DNA from 2 places in the Lelliottia sp. GFLA7 genome. Region 2 is predicted to be linked to the other one. Evidence: predicted binding sites of a transcription regulator. Region 2 holds the regulator's gene; the other holds the start of a gene.
The links. Region 2 encodes Fur, which represses iron uptake genes when iron is present. Its sites were predicted from a motif close to ATAATAATGAGAACNACTATCAA; they were not measured.

Region 1 (9,084 bases), on a different contig from region 2:
ATAAGCGGCATCGGCCTGTTCATTTTAACCTTTATTTTTGGATTGCAACCCGGCAAACCGCCTGTTGACGTGATGCTCACGATTCTGGCGGTGATTGGTTGCGCGGCGACGTTACAAACTGCTGGCGGGTTGAACGTGATGATGCAGTTTGCCGAGCGCCTGCTGAGGCGCCATCCGCAGCACATTACCCTCCTCGCTCCTTTCACCACCTGGATGCTGACTTTCCTGTGCGGTACGGGACACGTGGTCTATACCATGTTTCCAATTATCGCTGATATCGCGCTAAAAAAAGGGATTCGTCCGGAACGTCCTATGGCGGTGGCATCTATCGCTTCACAGATGGCGATTACCGCCTCGCCCGTTTCTGTTGCAGTGGTGTCGTTGGTTTCCATCATTGGTGCCCAGCACGGAATTGGACAGGCGTGGGGGATTCTTGAGATCCTGGCCATTTCCGTTCCCGCCTCGCTTTTTGGGGTAATGATCGCCGCACTCTGGAGCCTACGTCGCGGGAAAGATCTGGCTGATGACGTGGAGTTTCAGGAAAAGATAAAAGATCCCAAACAGCGCGAGTTTATCTTCGGCAGTACTGAAACCTTAATGAATCAACGCTTCCCTAGAGAATCTTACTGGTCCACGTGGATTTTCTTTGCCGGGATAGCCGTCGTGGTCCTGCTGGGTGCACTTCCAGACTTACGTCCCGCTTTTGAAATTAAAGGGAAAATGACGGCATTGTCGATGAATCTGGTGATTCAAATGATGATGCTGATTGCAGGGGCCGTTATGCTGATGGTGTGTAAGGTCAATGCCTCTGCCATTTCGAACGGTGCGGTGTTTAAAGCCGGTATGGTGGCGATTTTCTCGGTATTCGGTGTTGCCTGGATGAGTGATACATTTTTCCAGGCCCACCTCGACGAGCTGAAAATGGCGCTGGAAGGAGTGGTGAAAAGCCACCCGTGGACCTACGCCATCGTGCTGTTTTTGGTTTCTAAGCTGGTGAACAGCCAGGCTGCCGCGTTGACGGCGGTCGCTCCGATGGGGTTGATGTTAGGCATCGAACCCAAAATGCTGATTGCCTTCTTCCCGGCATCGTACGGCTACTTTGTCCTACCAACTTACCCGAGTGATTTGGCATGTATCGGCTTTGACCGGTCCGGAACCACGCGCATCGGTAAATTTATCATCAACCACAGCTTTATTTTACCGGGTCTGATCGGCGTCAGCTGCGCCTGTGCAGCAAGCTATCTGCTGGTACAAACCTTCTTTTAACCTGCCAACAGGGCGACGTTCTCCGTCGCCCTCTGCGTTTTTTATCAAAAACCTTTCTAATTTCAAAACATCGGTTTATTTTAGTGCGACTCACCCTGCGGTGTGAATTTGAGTTCGATTAACGCGATAGCTTTTTGGATTGCGCGAAGCGTAACCGGATCCGCTGCAGCAGGATGGCTGGTGAAATCGATGTTTTTCAGTTGGGTGGACATTTTTTCACGCACTTCGATGGGTGCGATAATGTCTAATACATCAAGGATTTGTTTGATAACCAACTGGCACGCGACGACGTCAGATACCAGTTCCTGATCGGCGCTCAGATTTTGAGACATAGGGTGCTCCTTTAATAAAGAGCGCCATAGTAGCAAAACGCCAGCCCTTTCATCTTGCCTCTCGTCGATCGCAGACATAAAAAAACCTGCCGAAGCAGGTTTTTTCATCAGAACATTGCGCCTGGCGGTACGTCTTTAAACGTATTGCAGTAGTTGGCCCACATGCTTTTCAGGATTTTGCGCAGTTTCATGGTCATGCTCCGGTAATTTGTTATGCAGGTGTAATTCTCCATTCGCATATAATATGACCAGAGTCACAAAAATCAATGATTATGTGATGTACATCACAGTTAACAAACCAACAATGCTGCCAGGTTGTTAATAAAAACACCGACAAATCCGTGAGTTAGCACCTTATAAGTTCCAGTAAATTTTTATAATTTTTTTGATACGGCAAGGTAAAGATGACAGAAAATATCAGCGAGAAGCAGAGCCGGGGGATATCCCCAGCGGCACTTTTAGTCGCCGGCGCGTTCTTTATGGAGTTTCTCGACGGAACCGTGATTGCGACTGCCCTTCCGGATATGGCGAAGAGTTTTGGCGTTGAGGCGGTAGAGTTAAACATCGGTATCAGCGCTTATCTCATCACGCTTGCGGTCCTGATCCCCGCCAGCGGATGGATTGCCGATCGCTTTGGCGCTCGAAAGGTGTTTGCGGTTGCGCTGGCCATCTTTACGCTGGCATCGGTATTTTGCGGCTTATCAACAACCGTCGATCAGTTTGTCGCCATGCGCATATTACAAGGCATGGGTGGCGCTCTGATGGTGCCCGTGGGGAGACTGGCCGTCCTGCGCACCACACCGAAGCATCTGCTGATTACCGCTATCGCAACGTTAACTTGGCCTGCTCTGGTTGCGCCGATAATCGGGCCACCGCTCGGCGGATTTATTACCAGCTACGCCGACTGGCGCTGGATCTTCTTTATTAATGTCCCGCTTGGGATCATCGCGATTATTCTGGCGCTGCGTATTATTCCGGATTTGCATGAAGATGCCCGCCGCCCGTTTGACCTGCCAGGATTTATTGCAACGACCATCGCCATGGTGAGTCTGGTGTACGCGATGGAGTCAATGGGCGCTCAGCAGACGGATAGCGTTGTGACAATTGCGCTTTTGGCTATCGGTTGCGTAACGTTATTTTACGCTTTGCGCCATTTCCAACGCGCCAATTGGCCAATGATTCGCCTGGACGCCATGCAGGTACCCACTTTTCGGGTGACGATGTACGGCGGTTCCCTGTTTCGTGCCTCTATTAGTGCCGTTCCCTTCCTGCTACCGCTGATGTTTCAGGTCGGCTTTGGTATGGATGCGTTTCACTCTGGCCTGCTGGTACTGGCCGTTTTCGTCGGTAACCTGACCATCAAACCCGCGACAACGCCGCTCATCCGCCGCCTGGGTTTTCGGAAATTGCTGCTGATCAATGGTGCATTGAACGTTCTGTCGCTGTTGGCCTGCGCACTGATTACACCGCAAACGCCTGTCTGGCTTACCTTGCTGATCCTGTATCTGGGCGGAGTCTTCCGTTCCATTCAGTTTACCGCCGTCAGCACACTGGCCTTTTCTGACGTGCCTTCCGCGCAGATGAGTTACGCCAACACCCTGTTTTCGACGGCCACGCAGCTCGCCGTGGGGCTGGGAATTACGTTGGGGGCAATTGGGATACGCATTGGTGAGAAAGTGAGTCATGCGCTAGGTATGGCTGCGATCCCCGGTCTGAGCTTCCGGCTGGCCTTTGTCGCTATCGCCATCATCTGTCTGGTCGGAATGTTTGATACGCTGAGTCTGACCAAAGATGCAGGCAGCGCGGTCTCGAAAAAAAGAGAATAAAAAAAGCCAGCGCGATGCTGGCTTTTCGACTTATCGACTTATCGACTTATCGTAAGATTAGCCGACGATACCGCGAACAAAGGCTTCAATCTCTTCGTCCTGGCAGTTTTCAAAGAAGCACTGCTGGAAGCGCTGACCTGACACGGCGGTTTTCACCAGTTCCGGGTCGATTGCACGCAGCGTATCCAGATAGTTGTCCTTCACTACCGCGGCTTTAACCTGATTCAGGATACCGGCATTACGGACCTGCGGCTCTTTACGCTCTGGTGGGTAGCCTTCACCTTTACGGCCAGTGAATGCTTTTTCAAAGATAAAGCGCACGTTCAATTCCGCGCCCCAACCGAAGCCTTTGGCAAATGGCAGCGCCAGTGCGTTACCGTTGTTGATCTGGGCAAACAGGAAGGCGTCAGCCGGATCGATACAGTAGCCGCAGTTCACGCCAGGATGGATGTTCAGAGACATCAACGCGCCCTGGCCGGTGCCGCAGCCGGTCACGACGAAATCAACAGCCTTAGAGTTGATCAGAATGCTGGCCATGATACCCAAGTGGATGTACGTCAGGTGATGATCGTTCTCATCGCTCATCCCAACGTTAAACACCGGGAAGCCTTTTTCATCGGCTACCGCTTTCAATTCATTAAGAATAATGGCGTTTTTTGCCGCCTGGCTGTTTTCCATCATCAGTGCAATTTTCATTCTTTATCTCCTGAATGCGATGCGGGTTTTCCCGCCACAGATAGCTCGTCCACTCAACTCTACTATCTGGCAAACATACTTTCAAATTAACTGAAAAAATGTTTTAAAAAATTAAGGCAACTTCACACATTTCTGTTTTGCCGTTGAAATTTGTGCGCCCGCATAAACTGAAGAAATTTTCACTCGCGGATCCGGCAGTTAGCTAGACTGCATTTAAAAGACAATAAAATCCTTTGGGGAATATTTGTAAATATGCGCCGCCACAAGCCTCGCATCACATGGCTAATCGGGTTAGTTATACTTTATGTCCTACTCTGGGCAAGAATATCTTTTGCACAACCCACACCTGATTCAACCCCCGTTCCCGTCTGGATTTATAACGCCGACAGTTTCGAATTCTGGCGCACTCCTCAGGGTGAATTACAGGGTTTCTACCCCGAACTCGTGCGCGCGATTAACCTCAAATATGACACACATCTGGAACTCAGGCCGGTCGGTGGGCCTGAAATCGGACAGCGTTTTAATGCCGATAGCTACGGAGTGTATGCCGGAGTCCTGCGAACAGAGTCGAGGGCACGCACCAAAATCCTCTCATCACAGCTTTTTATCAACGAGGTGGTGGCTGCAAGCCCATCGATGTCGGTGAATACAGCGGAAGAGTTGACGAACGCGCGCGTTCTGTTTCGCCAGAATGATGCCACGCTGGAGAGCGTGCAAAAGCGTTATCCGGATCTGACATTTCGCTCGATTCACCTGGTCGCCACCAGCGAAGAAGCCTTCCGCTTGCTGAGCGAGCGCAAAGCAGATTTCTACATTAATGACGCCAGCGAAATGGAAAACACCCAGCGCTACTACCTGCTTTCCCACCCTTTTCCCGAATTGCGCATCCCCGTAGTGTTAGGGTTCAGCCCGGAGCTGCGCGATTTACGTGAAAAGGTGAATACTTTTATTGGCGAGGGTTACCGCAGCGGGGCCTTACGCAAGGCGCTGGAAGAGAGCAAGCGTCAGTATCTTCTCAGTCGAATTGCGATTTCAAACCCTGAAAAAGACTGGTTGGCCAATAATCCTTTGGAAATCTGGTTACCTAAAAACGAAAATTTTGCGCCAATAATCTGGAAAGACAACCGCGGTTACCAGGGAACGGCGATCAATATGATCAATGACATGCGCGAATTACTCGGCATGGAAGTGGAGGTGCATTTTATTGACAATTATGCCGAGACGCTGGAAAAACAGCACTGGCCGATTCGTCTTGTAGATGTCGCCGAAAGCAGCAATACCGGGCATGCCGCAGGTCGAATTGGGCCGGATATTGCCTGGCACAACCTCTATTACAACCGAATTAAACAACCGTTTTTGTGGGATGAGGAGAGTATCCGCGGCCAGCGTGTCGGCGTGCTGGAGGGGTCATTCTCGGCCCGTTATTTACAGGAGCGATTCGGTAATGACGTCGTGATCGTGACCCAACACAACCTCAACGGTCTCATTGATGCCATCGAAAATAACAAAATTGACTATATTCTCGGCGACTTAAGTTCGCTGGAGTCGACGCTTCGCGGCAATGAACTGTTTCGTGGCGTGCTAAAAGTGGCAGGCGTCACGCGATCAGAATTTATTGTCGGCCCCTGGGTTCAGCCCGATCACCCGCTCTTTCAACTGCTTACGCAGGTTCACCGTCTTTCCAGTTTCCGTACACAACTGGAGCGCCAGGAAGAGCGTGATTTCTTTCCTGATTTAACCAAAAACACGCTAAAAATTGTCAGTGTGATATTGCTTGTAACCGCCCTGTTTAGCCTGTTTATGCTGATAATGATGCGCCGCCATATAAAAGAGAATCGGTTAATAAACCGCAATATTGTGCAGGCGCTCGAAAAGGTCAACCGTGCGCACGATGACGAGACCGGAAGCCATATCCAGCGTGTCGCGAAATACTGCGCAATGATGGCCCGTGAGTTGAAATTATCCCGCAAGATGATCGCAGAAATTGAACATTTCGCTTCCCTGCATGATGTCGGGAAAATCGCCGTCCCCGATCGCATTTTGCGTAAGCAAGGGCCGCTAACGCCCCAGGAATTTAGCGAAATGAAACTGCACACCACGAAAGGCTATACGATTATTCAGGGCCTGACGCTGGGTCCGGTCGCGGAAAATATTATTCACTTCCATCACGAAAAATGGGACGGCAGCGGATATCCAGAGGGGCTTCGCGGCGAGAATATCCCATTAGAAGCGCGCATCCTGGCTTTGGCCGATGTGTACGACGCATTGCGGCAAAAACGCGTATATAAACCCGCATTTAGTCACGAACAGGCATGCGAGGTGATCTTTGATGGTGCAGGACGCCATTTTGATCCGCAACTCATCGCGTTATTCCGCAAACACCATCTCAAGTTTCGCACCATTTTTGACAGCCTGGCGGATTAAGCGCCGTCGTTGCGAAGAGAAAGCGCGGATTGACGGGCTATTCCTGGCATTGAGTGTCGCATCAGGCGGTAGGATAGAGTGTTTTCAATGACTCAGAGCGAAATATGAAGAAATTATTCCTTGCAGGCGCGCTTCTGTTGCTCGCGGGTTGTAATGTGACCCGCCAGGCCGAAGTGAACAGCGCGGACAGCACCAGCGGCGTTGTGAGGCTCAATATGGGTCAGGCAATACTGCAAAATAGCCATTATGATTCTTACGTGACGAACGGCACGGCGACGCAAGAATGCCAGGCGATGGGTTACGCGACCGCTTCAGCCTATGGGCAGCCGATAAAAACCTGCACGGTTGTCAGCGGTTCGGTGTGCCTGAATGAAAGCGTGACTATCCAGTATAAATGCCAGGGTTATGCAATTAATCCCTCGGCAAAGCAAACCTATTATTAATAGTAGGCATTAATAATAGTGCTGCCAGAATGGCACTGGCAGCGTATTCAAATCGGAAACAGAACAATTCTCATTAATATATTATATCATTGCCAATGCGTTTTATTCCCATTCGTATTTTAATAAATAATATCTTTATTTTACCTTTTGCAAATAATTTAATAACAAATTATAGTGTCGCTCTGCCCGACTCATTAATAATTATATGGAGCCGCACCATGCTGAAAACTGAAATGATCGATAAGCTCAACGAGCAAATGAACCTTGAGCTTTTTTCATCCCTGCTTTATCAACAGATGAGCGCCTGGTGCAGCTTCCACAGCTTTGAAGGCGCGGCCGCATTTCTGCGTCGTCACGCTCAGGAAGAGATGACGCATATGCAGCGTCTATTTGATTATCTGGCTGATACCGGCAGTCTGCCGCGCATCAACACTGTTGCGTCCCCTTTCGCGGAGTATGCGTCTCTGGATGAACTGTTCCGTGCAACCTACGAACATGAACAGCTGATTACGCAAAAAATTAATGAATTAACCCACGCTGCGATGATTGGTCAGGATTATCCAACCTTTAATTTCCTGCAGTGGTATGTGGCAGAACAACACGAAGAAGAGAAATTGTTTAAATCCGTTCTGGATAAATTATCACTGGCAGGTAAATCCGGCGAAGGTCTGTACTTTATTGATAAAGAGCTTGCCACGCTCGACACACAGAATTAATTAAAAAAGGGAGCCCATTGGCTCCCTTTTTTAATGCTGACATATTTTACTTTCGTGCGTAGAAAACCCTTCCTTTAAGGGAATAAATTTCCCTTTATTCTTCAGAAACTCCACCAGCTGCGCGGCCGTCATATTTTCAGCAGAACAGGTATGAAAATGGGCGCTATCGCCGAATCGCATATGAATAGCCTGAATCAGGCTGGTTTCCGAATAGTGCTCATCAGACTCCAGCATCATGTTGAGCACCTCGTGCCCGTGAATTGACGTCATAACCCCTCCGCAAAGAAAGGCACAGACTACACGCGAAGTCCGCGTCGCGCCTTGCGCTGGCACAGGTTTACATGCACCCGGCACAGCTGGTGCATCGCCAGTCATGAGGGTTAATCGCCTGATAAAAAGCGCGATAATTGTCGGTTTCGAGCGGAATGCCATTGTCGAAGAACAGATCGGTTAGCCAGTCGACGTGTTCAATTATCCACTCGTCCTCTTTCAAGCCTTGGGCAAAAATCTCATCGTCCGGATCCATAATGTTGTAGATCGCCCACGTCTCCATATCTTTTTCGCGACGCGGCTCAGGCAGTTCCAGCGCCTCGCCGTTCCAGTGAATAATCCAGTGCCCGTGGCACAGCAAATTGCCCGAACGGCTCCAGGCGGCCTTAAATGGATTATCCCCTGCCATCGCCTTCTCACTTTTGTTGATTATTTATATTGACTGTTTAAGGTACGCCTAATTTTCGCGCAAAAATATTGCCCTTATGAAGTAGGCAAAACCCCCAAAAGTATCAGCCACTTGCCCTAAATATGACGCCCAGCCCAAATCGTAAACATTTTATTACACTTCTTGTAACGGTGATTTGACGAAGTGGCGCTTTTCACTTACTCTGCGCCGCAGAATGGGTTGCGATTTGATGTTGCGGTAGAGGAAAGCGTGAGAAATAGAACTCTGGGAAGTATTTTTATCGTCGCAGGCACGACGATTGGCGCAGGAATGCTGGCGATGCCGCTAGCCGCCGCAGGTGTCGGTTTCAGCGTCACCTTCCTGCTTTTAGTCTGCCTGTGGGCACTGATGTGCTACACGGCGTTGCTGCTGCTTGAAGTCTACCAGCACGTTCCTGCGGACACCGGACTTGGTTCGCTGGCGGCACGCTATCTGGGTCGCTACGGTCAATGGATCACCGGTTTCAGCATGATGTTCCTGATGTACGCGCTGACTGCGGCTTATATGAGCGGCGCGGGTGAATTGATCGCCTCCAGTGTGAACGACTGGTTTGGCGCGGGCATTTCCCCGGCGACCGGCGTTATCTTTTTCACCTTAATCGGTGGCGGCGTGGTGTGTGTCGGGACCTCTCTCGTCGACCTGTTTAACCGTTTTCTGTTTAGC
Region 2 (9,084 bases):
AAGGTAAAGCGTGTCTGCGTGCCAAAATCGACATGGCATCACCTTTCATCGTGATGCGCGATCCGGTTCTGTACCGTATTAAATTTGCCGAGCACCATCAGACCGGCAACAAGTGGTGCATCTACCCGATGTACGACTTCACCCATTGCATCAGCGATGCGCTGGAAGGCATCACGCACTCTCTGTGTACGCTGGAATTCCAGGACAACCGTCGTCTGTACGACTGGGTGCTGGATAACATCACCATTCCTGTGCATCCGCGTCAGTACGAGTTCTCTCGTCTGAATCTGGAATACACGGTGATGTCCAAGCGTAAGCTGAACCTGCTGGTGACGGATAAGCACGTTGAAGGCTGGGATGATCCGCGTATGCCGACCATTTCCGGTCTGCGTCGCCGTGGTTACAGCGCCTCATCGATCCGCGAATTCATCAAGCGTATCGGCGTGACCAAGCAAGACAACACCATTGAAATGGCGTCGCTGGAATCCTGTATTCGCGAAGATTTGAACGAAAATGCGCCGCGCGCAATGGCCGTTATCGATCCGGTTAAACTGATTATCGAAAACTATCCGCAGGGCGAAAGCGAGCTGGTGACGATGCCTAACCATCCGAGCAAACCGGAAATGGGCAGCCGCGAAGTGCCATTCAGTGCTGAAATCTGGATCGACCGCGCCGATTTCCGCGAAGAAGCCAACAAGCAGTACAAACGTCTGGTGATGGGCAAAGAAGTGCGCCTGCGCAATGCCTACGTGATCAAAGCTGAGCGCGTCGAAAAGGACGCAGAAGGCAATATCACCACGATTTTCTGCAGCTATGATGCGGAAACTCTCAGCAAAGATCCGGCAGATGGTCGTAAAGTGAAAGGCGTTATTCACTGGGTCAGCGCTGCGCACGCGCTGCCGGTTGAAATTCGTCTTTACGATCGTCTGTTCAGCGTGCCAAATCCGGGCGCTGCGGAAGATTTCCTGGCGACGATCAATCCGGAATCCCTGCTGATCAAACAGGGCTACGCTGAGCCGTCGCTGAAAAATGCGGAAACCGGCAAGGCTTACCAGTTTGAGCGTGAAGGGTACTTCTGTCTTGACAGTCGTTATGCAACCGCTACCAAACTGGTCTTCAACCGTACAGTAGGTCTGCGTGACACGTGGGCCAAAGCTGGCGAGTAATCCAGGTCAATGAGAGACAAACGCCGCATATTGCGGCGTTTTTTTTGCTTGTCGATCAGGCTGTTAGTATTTCATCGAAAAAGAGACGTTTAACATTGAGGTCAATGAGCTGCTACTTATTTTATTAAATAAAATTTGATGCGCATGAGGAGAGTAAAATAAAACGATGTAATCGCTATCAATAATTATTAGTGATTGAATTTAGTTGATTTTTTAATGTAAAAACCCTTCCTGACCTATATGTTACAAATCACTACCAATTATGTGCACTTCGTCATAATCCTGCATTTTGCCCACTGAAAAGCATTGATAATTCGCGTCGCGAAAAATAGTCTAAAGACGGTAGTTAATTCGAGGGTATTTATAACTACCCCTGACCGTTTGGTCTTTTTAGATTTTTCGCCGTTTAAGGCGCTTTAATTCGTCAAAGAGGAACAACTATGCGTACGTTCAGTGGCAAACGTAGTGCGCTGGCGCTGGCTATTGCCGGTGTGACAGCAATGTCTGGCTTTATCGCTTCACCGCAGGCTCAGGCAGCAGGCTTTATCGATGATTCCACGCTCACGGGCGGTATCTATTACTGGCAACGTGAACGTGACCGTAAAGATGTTACCGAAGACAAATACAAAACCAACTTGTCCCATTCCACCTGGAACGCCAACCTCGATTTCCAGTCAGGTTATGCTGCGGACATGTTCGGGTTGGACATTGCGGCGTTCACTGCCATTGAGATGGCAGAAAATGGCGACAGCGCGCACCCGAACGAAATCGCGTTCTCCTCGAGTAACAAAGCCTACAAAGAAGACTGGTCGGGTGATAAGAGCGGAATAAGCCTCTATAAAGCGGCCGCTAAGTTCAAATACGGCCCGGTTTGGGCTCGCGGCGGGTATATTCAGCCAACCGGTCAGACGCTGCTAGCCCCACACTGGAGCTTTATGCCTGGTACATATCAGGGTGCCGAAGCCGGGGCAAACTTTGACTACGGTGATGCGGGCGCGTTGAGTTTCTCCTACATGTGGACCAACGAATATAAAGCCCCGTGGCATCTGGAGATGGATAAGTTCTATCAGAATGACAAGAAAACCAAAGTCGAATACCTCCACTCGTTAGGGGCGAAATATGACTTTAAAAACGATTTAGTGCTGGAAGCGGCTTTTGGTCAGGCAGAAGGATACGTGGATCAATACTTCGCCAAAGCCAGCTATAAATTCGATATCGTCGGCGGCCCGCTGTCCACCAGCTATCAGTTCTACGGCACGCGTGACAAAGTCAGCGATGGCAGCGTGAACGATCTGTATAACGGCACGGCATGGCTGCAAGCATTGACCTTCGGCTACAAAGTCGGGCAAGTTGATTTGCGTCTGGAAGGAACATACGTGAAGGCCGAAGGCCAGCAGGGCTACTTCTTGCAGCGTATGACACCGACCTACGCGTCATCAAATGGTCGCCTGGATATCTGGTGGGATAACCGTTCGGATTTCAACGCCGATGGTGAGAAAGCTGTATTCTTCGGCGCCATGTATGACCTGAAAAACTGGAATCTGCCGGGCTGGGCGGTTGGCGCATCTTACGCGTATGCATGGGACGCAAAACCTGCAGATATGGCTACGCCGGACGCTTACTATGACCCGAACTATCGCCTGAAAGAGTCCTCATATAGCCTCGATGCGATCTACACCCTCCAGGAGGGTCGCGCGAAGGGCACGATGTTCAAACTGCACTTCACCCAGTACGACAACCACTCCGATATTCCAAGCTACTCGGGCGGTTACGGCAACATCTTCCAGGATGAGCGTGACGTGAAATTCATGGTCATCGCGCCATTCACCATTTTCTGATGAACGCGCCGGCGGGGTGATTCCCCCCATCCCGCCGGAATGGAGACTGAAATGCTGAAAAAATTGATTATCGTCGCGGTGCTCGCATCGGGGCTGGTCGCCTGCGCACAGCCTCAGGCACCAAAAGAAGACTCACGACTGAAAGAGGCGTACAGCGCCTGTATTAACACCGCCGAAGGATCGCCAGACAAAATCCAGGCCTGTCAGAGCGTGCTGACTGTGCTGAAAAAAGAGAAAGCGCACGAGCAGTTTGCGACGCAGGAAAATGTGCGGGTGCTGGATTACCAGGCCTGTATTCAGGCGCGTCAAACCGGTAACGATCAGGAAGTGGCAAAGCGTTGTGACAAGATCTGGCAGGAGATCCGCAGCAACAACAGCAAGTAATCTTCTTTTGCCACGCCCGGTTGTGCTTCATCCTGAAATTCGCAGGATGAAGCGCAACCGGGCTTTTTCATTTATAGCAGGCAAAAAAAAGCCAACCGTTAGGTTGGCTCAGAGTATGAAATACGATTATTTGGTGTCGTGCGCGTGATCGTTTTCGCGGCAATCGCCTTCTGCACAGTGACCGTAGAGGTACAGGCTGTGGTTGGTCAGACGGATACCATGACGAGTGGCAATCTCACGCTGACGAGATTCGATAGATTCATCGCTAAACTCAATCACCTTGCCGCAATCCAGGCAAATGAGGTGATCGTGGTGATGCTGTTGTGTCAGTTCAAAAACGGATTTACCGCCTTCAAAATTATGACGGGTGACAATCCCGGCGTCATCAAATTGGTTCAGAACGCGATAAACGGTCGCCAGGCCAATCTCTTCGCCCATGTCGATCAGACGTTTATACAAGTCTTCCGCACTGACATGGTGATTGTCCGGCCCTTGCAGTACTTCCAGGATTTTTAAACGAGGAAGCGTCACTTTCAGGCCAGCCTTCTTTAATGCGGTATTGTTGTCAGTCATGCGGAATCTGTCCTGTTGCTAAACGATTCACTTCTAAAGAAGAAGTGACAGAAAATGCACTTGGGATAATGCGTTTCATTATAGAACTGCCATGCTTAAATGAAAACTGCAAGTCTCAAGCAAAGTATGCTTATAAAAACGTGGTATCGCCAACAAAGTTGAGCGAAGGCATCCACTTTAACCTGGGATATTGTACAGGTCTGAAAGCAAAAGTTAAAAATTTGTAGCAATTATTTTAATTGGAAATACCTATCAATGCGGCGCAACAGTTTTGCAGCGCCGCACGATCAATCAGGCATTCAGGATATCGTCGAGGTGAAGTTCTTCGCGGATCTGCTTAACCCATTGGTTTACGCGTTCTGCGGTGAGTTCTGGTTGACGGTCTTCGTCAATCGCCAGGCCCACAAAGTGATCGTCATCCGCCAGGCCTTTAGACGCTTCAAAGTGGTAACCCGCCGTTGGCCAATGACCGACAATCGCCGCGCCGCGCGGTTCGATGATGTCGCGGATGGTGCCCAGCGCATCACAGAAGTACTCTGCGTAATCTTCCTGGTCACCGCAGCCGAACAGCGCGACCAGCTTACCGTTGAAGTCGACTTCTTCCAGCGTTGGGAAAAAATCATCCCAGTCACACTGCGCTTCGCCGTAGTACCAGGTAGGAATGCCCAGCAGCAGAATATCGTAGCCTTCGAGATCTTCTTTGCTGCTCTTCGCAATGTCATGGACGTCGGCAACGTCTTTACCAAGCTGTTTTTGAATGTTTTTTGCGATGTTTTCGGTATTACCGGTATCGCTGCCGAAGAAAATGCCGATGATTGCCATGAGTAAAATAACCTCTTGAAACTTAATGGTATGGTGGCACAAATTGTCCACGGATAAGGGCAATCATAGCAGAACAGAGAAGTCAGCGGAAACAGCTATCACGCGGGACTGCACTCTGTGCTACATGAAAGTGGGGTAAGGGTGGTTTTTCAGACTTTTACTGAGAATGGCGCAATGCCTGCAGTTGCAGCATAAGCATCTCTTCGATCAGCTCGCTGCGGCTGATTTCACGGGCCTCAGCCAGTTCGCTTAGGGCATCGACGGCGTCCGCATTGAGTTTTAACTCGACGCGTTTAAGCCCACGACTTTTGTCGCGTTTAAGCTGGTTGCGCTTATTGATGCGCAACTGTTCATCGCGCGAAAGCGGATTGGTTTTAGGTCGTCCCGGTCGACGTTCAGTCGCGAACAGATCTAATGTCGTACGGTCCGTTTGTTCTTTGGCCATGATTCAGATAATTCGGGGAAAACGAGCGGCCCTGCTATTGCCGGGGCGATGAGCGCGACATCATACATTACTGATATCAGCACGCCAACGACTGGAGGCCAACAGGCGTCCAGTCGCTGACATTTTAATCAAATCGCGTTCTCAGAGAGATAACGACGGATGGCGCGCAGCACCGCTTCCGGTTTTTCGGCGTGAACCCAGTGGCCCGCACCGGCAATCACATGCGCACGCGCCTGCGGGAATTGCGCCAGCAGCGCATCGCGATAGGCTTCGGTGACATACGGTGAATTACCGCCGCGAATAAAGAGCGTAGGGGACTGCCAGGCGGGAACCGGCTGCCAGCCGACAATGTTATCGTACTGATCCCACAGCACCGGCACGTTAAATCGCCACGCGCCCTCGACGAACGACTTCAGCAGAAATTGCACCACGCCTTCTTCATCTAACTGCCCGCGCATAATCGCCGCCGCCTGCTGGCGGGTTGCAGCGCCCGCTTCAGTGACAGCGTTGATCGCCGCAAAGATTTCATCGTGGCGACGAACATCGTAATCCACGGGCGCCACGTCAATCACCACCAGCTGGTTGATGCGCTCTGGCGCAATGGCCGTCAGGGCCATCACCGCTTTACCGCCCATTGAATGCCCAATCAGCGTCGCTTTTTCGATGTTATTCGCATCAAGCGTATCCAGCAGATCCTGGGCCATCGCCGCATAAGTCATCTCCGGATCGCGGGCTGAAATACCGTGGTTGCGCATATCGACCTGCAAAATATCGTGATCGGTAACCAGATCGCGCGCCAGCACGCCCAAATTATCAAGGCTGCCAAAAAGGCCGTGAACCAGTACGATGGGAGAATTATTGTTCGGCGATTGTGCAGATTGCGCTCGGCTATTCAATTTCATGGCAAAGTTCTTTTTTTACGTATGTCAGGTTAGGGTATTATGTTGACCATTCTGCCGCCCGGCTGCAAGGATCCAGTTTATTCTGACTTTTGCCGCCACCCTGGCTTGACCCTATCCGCGGTTGGGATTAGCCCCTATAATCCCAACGACTTGTATTCAGATAAGATATTGCACTGGATTAAGATGAAAACAATCGAAGTTGATGATGAGCTCTATGCGTATATTGCCAGCCACACGCGACATATTGGCGAGAGTGCGTCCGACATTTTACGTCGCATGCTGAAATTTTCTGCCGCTTCACAGCCTGCAACTCCGGTTTCAAAAGAGGTTCGCGCGTCGAACGTCGTGGCGGAAGCAAAAACCGTTGCGCCGGTTAAAGACAAAGTGCGTGCGGTACGTGAACTGCTGCTCTCCGATGAATACGCAGAGCAAAAGAAAGCGGTTAACCGTTTTCTGCTGGTGCTGACTACACTTTATTCACTGGATAACAAAGCGTTTGCTGAGGCGACCGAGTCGCTCCACGGCCGTACGCGCGTGTACTTCGCGGCGGATGAGCAGACGCTGATTCAAAACGGTAACCAAACCAAACCAAAACAGGTTCCGGGTACCCCATATTGGGTCATCACCAATACCAACACCGGACGCAAACGCAGCATGGTCGAACACATCATGCAGTCGATGCAATTCCCGGCGGAATTGATTGAAAAGGTTTGCGGAACAATTTAACCCTTGCATAAGAAGGACCAGGCAATGGCAAATCACGAACGTGCGGGTCAGCCTGCACAACAAAGCGATTTGATTAACGTCGCTCAGCTTACCTCTCAGTACTATGTATTGAAGCCGGAAGTGGGCAACGCAGAACACGCAGTGAAGTTTGGTACGTCTGGCCACCGCGGCGGCGCGGCACGCCACAGCTTTAACGAACCGCATATTCTGGCCATTGCTCAGGCCATCGCTGAAGAACGCGCCAAAAACGGTATTACCGGTCCGTGCTTCGTCGGTAAAGACACCCACGCTCTGTCCGAACCGGCCTTCATTTCCGTTCTGGAAGTGCTGGCAGCGAATGGTGTGGATGTCGTTATCCAGGAAGACAACGGCTATACCCCAACGCCTGCGGTCTCGAACGCTATTCTGGTGCACAACAAAAAAGGCGGCGCGCAGGCGGACGGTATCGTTATCACGCCATCGCACAACCCGCCGGACGATGGCGGTATCAAATACAATCCGCCTAACGGTGGCCCGGCTGATACTAACGTCACCAAAGTGGTTGAGGACCGTGCGAACGCGCTGCTGGCTGATGGCCTGAAAGGCGTTAAGCGTATTTCTCTGGATGCTGCGATGGCTTCTGGTCACGTGAAAGCGATCGATCTGGTTCAGCCATTTATCGAAGGACTGGCGGATATCGTGGATATCGCGGCGATCCAAAAAGCGGGACTCAAGCTGGGCGTCGATCCGCTGGGCGGCTCCGGTATCGAATACTGGAAACGTATCGCGGAGTTCTACAAGCTGGATCTGACCATCGTTAACGATCAGGTCGATCAGACGTTCCGCTTTATGCATCTGGATAAAGATGGCGCAATCCGTATGGACTGCTCTTCCGAGTGCGCGATGGCCGGTCTGCTGGCACTGCGCGACAAGTTCGATCTGGCATTTGCTAACGACCCGGATTATGACCGTCACGGTATCGTCACGCCTGCGGGTCTGATGAACCCAAACCATTATCTGGCGGTGGCGATTAACTATCTGTTCCAGCATCGCCCTCAGTGGGGCAAAGACGTTGCGGTAGGTAAAACGCTGGTGTCATCGGCGATGATTGACCGCGTGGTAAACGATCTGGGCCGTAAGCTGGTGGAAGTGCCGGTTGGTTTCAAATGGTTCGTTGACGGTCTGCATGACGGCAGCTTCGGTTTTGGTGGCGAAGAGAGCGCGGGTGCTTCGTTCCTGCGTTTCGACGGCACGCCGTGGTCGACGGATAAAGACGGCATCATCATGTGCCTGCTGGCCGCCGAAATCACCGCCGTGACCGGTAAAAACCCGCAGGAACATTACAACGAACTGGCTGCGCGATTTGGCGCACCGAGCTACAACCGTATTCAGGCTAGCGCGACCTCGGCGCAGAAAGCCGCACTCTCTAAGCTCTCTCCTGAGATGGTGAGTGCAAACACGCTGGCGGGTGACCCGATTACCGCACGTTTGACAGCGGCGCCGGGTAACGGTGCGTCCATCGGCGGTCTGAAAGTGATGACTGAAAACGGCTGGTTCGCAGCGCGTCCGTCCGGTACGGAAGATGCGTACAAAATCTATTGCGAAAGTTTCCTCGGCGACGAACACCGTCAGCTGATTGAGAAAGAAGCGGTAGAGATTGTCAGCGAAGTGCTGAAAAACGCGTAAATGTGTTTGATTGCGCGGGGCTGATATCCTCCCCGCAACCTTCTTCCACGGAAGAGGGGAAAAAAACGGCAACCCCAGGGTTGCCGTTTTACTTTTATATTAACTGTTATCTTAACTGTGCTTATTTTTCAGTTCAAAACGCGGTGACACCAGACCGTACAGCGTCCAACCCATAAACGTCACCATTGCGCCATACAGCATCGCTTCCTGGCCGGAAGAGTAAAGTGCATAGAAGCTGTAAATGGCCCCGACCAGCGCCACAATATTGGCCACTTTCGCTTTGCCGGGTTCGACATTGGCCATTTTCTGTATGATCACCAGCGCCGCCATCGACAAGATATACGGAATGATATTAGTCACCACGGCCAAATTGACCAGCACGTTGAATTGACTGCTCAGCGACGGGCTAATGGTCATCAGCGACAAACCGCTCTGGAAAATAACAATCGCCAGCATTCCCTGAATCGGCGCTTCTGACTTGCTCACACGCGAGAAGATTTTTGGGAAATAACCGGAGTCCGCGGAGGATTTGAACACCTGCGCAATCGTGAACTGCCAGCCGA

Region 1: ftnA (non-heme ferritin) is a predicted target of Fur. The motif match lies at 7,045-7,067, and genes of this name have one in related genera.

The regions. Positions count from the first base shown of each region.
Region 1 is NZ_JBWLAQ010000002.1:362,504-371,587, forward strand. Features, by position in the region: gene AC07RN_RS07220 (anaerobic C4-dicarboxylate transporter) at 1-1,266, shown strand, start outside; gene AC07RN_RS07225 (DUF2766 family protein) at 1,347-1,598, opposite strand; gene azuC (stress response protein AzuC) at 1,706-1,789, opposite strand; gene AC07RN_RS07235 (MFS transporter) at 2,003-3,424, shown strand; gene AC07RN_RS07240 (RpiB/LacA/LacB family sugar-phosphate isomerase) at 3,482-4,120, opposite strand; gene AC07RN_RS07245 (HD domain-containing phosphohydrolase) at 4,739-6,544, shown strand; gene yecR (YecR family lipoprotein) at 6,649-6,987, shown strand; gene ftnA (non-heme ferritin) at 7,206-7,703, shown strand; gene AC07RN_RS07260 (YecH family metal-binding protein) at 7,734-7,973, opposite strand; gene AC07RN_RS07265 (hypothetical protein) at 8,041-8,382, opposite strand; gene tyrP (tyrosine transporter TyrP) at 8,632-9,084, shown strand, end outside.
Region 2 is NZ_JBWLAQ010000001.1:783,310-792,393, reverse strand. Features, by position in the region: gene glnS (glutamine--tRNA ligase) at 1-1,166, shown strand, start outside; gene chiP (chitoporin ChiP) at 1,607-3,004, shown strand; gene chiQ (ChiQ/YbfN family lipoprotein) at 3,059-3,388, shown strand; gene fur (ferric iron uptake transcriptional regulator) at 3,515-3,961, opposite strand; gene fldA (flavodoxin FldA) at 4,253-4,783, opposite strand; gene ybfE (LexA regulated protein) at 4,941-5,228, opposite strand; gene ybfF (esterase) at 5,357-6,130, opposite strand; gene seqA (replication initiation negative regulator SeqA) at 6,314-6,856, shown strand; gene pgm (phosphoglucomutase (alpha-D-glucose-1,6-bisphosphate-dependent)) at 6,881-8,521, shown strand; gene potE (putrescine-ornithine antiporter) at 8,633-9,084, opposite strand, start outside.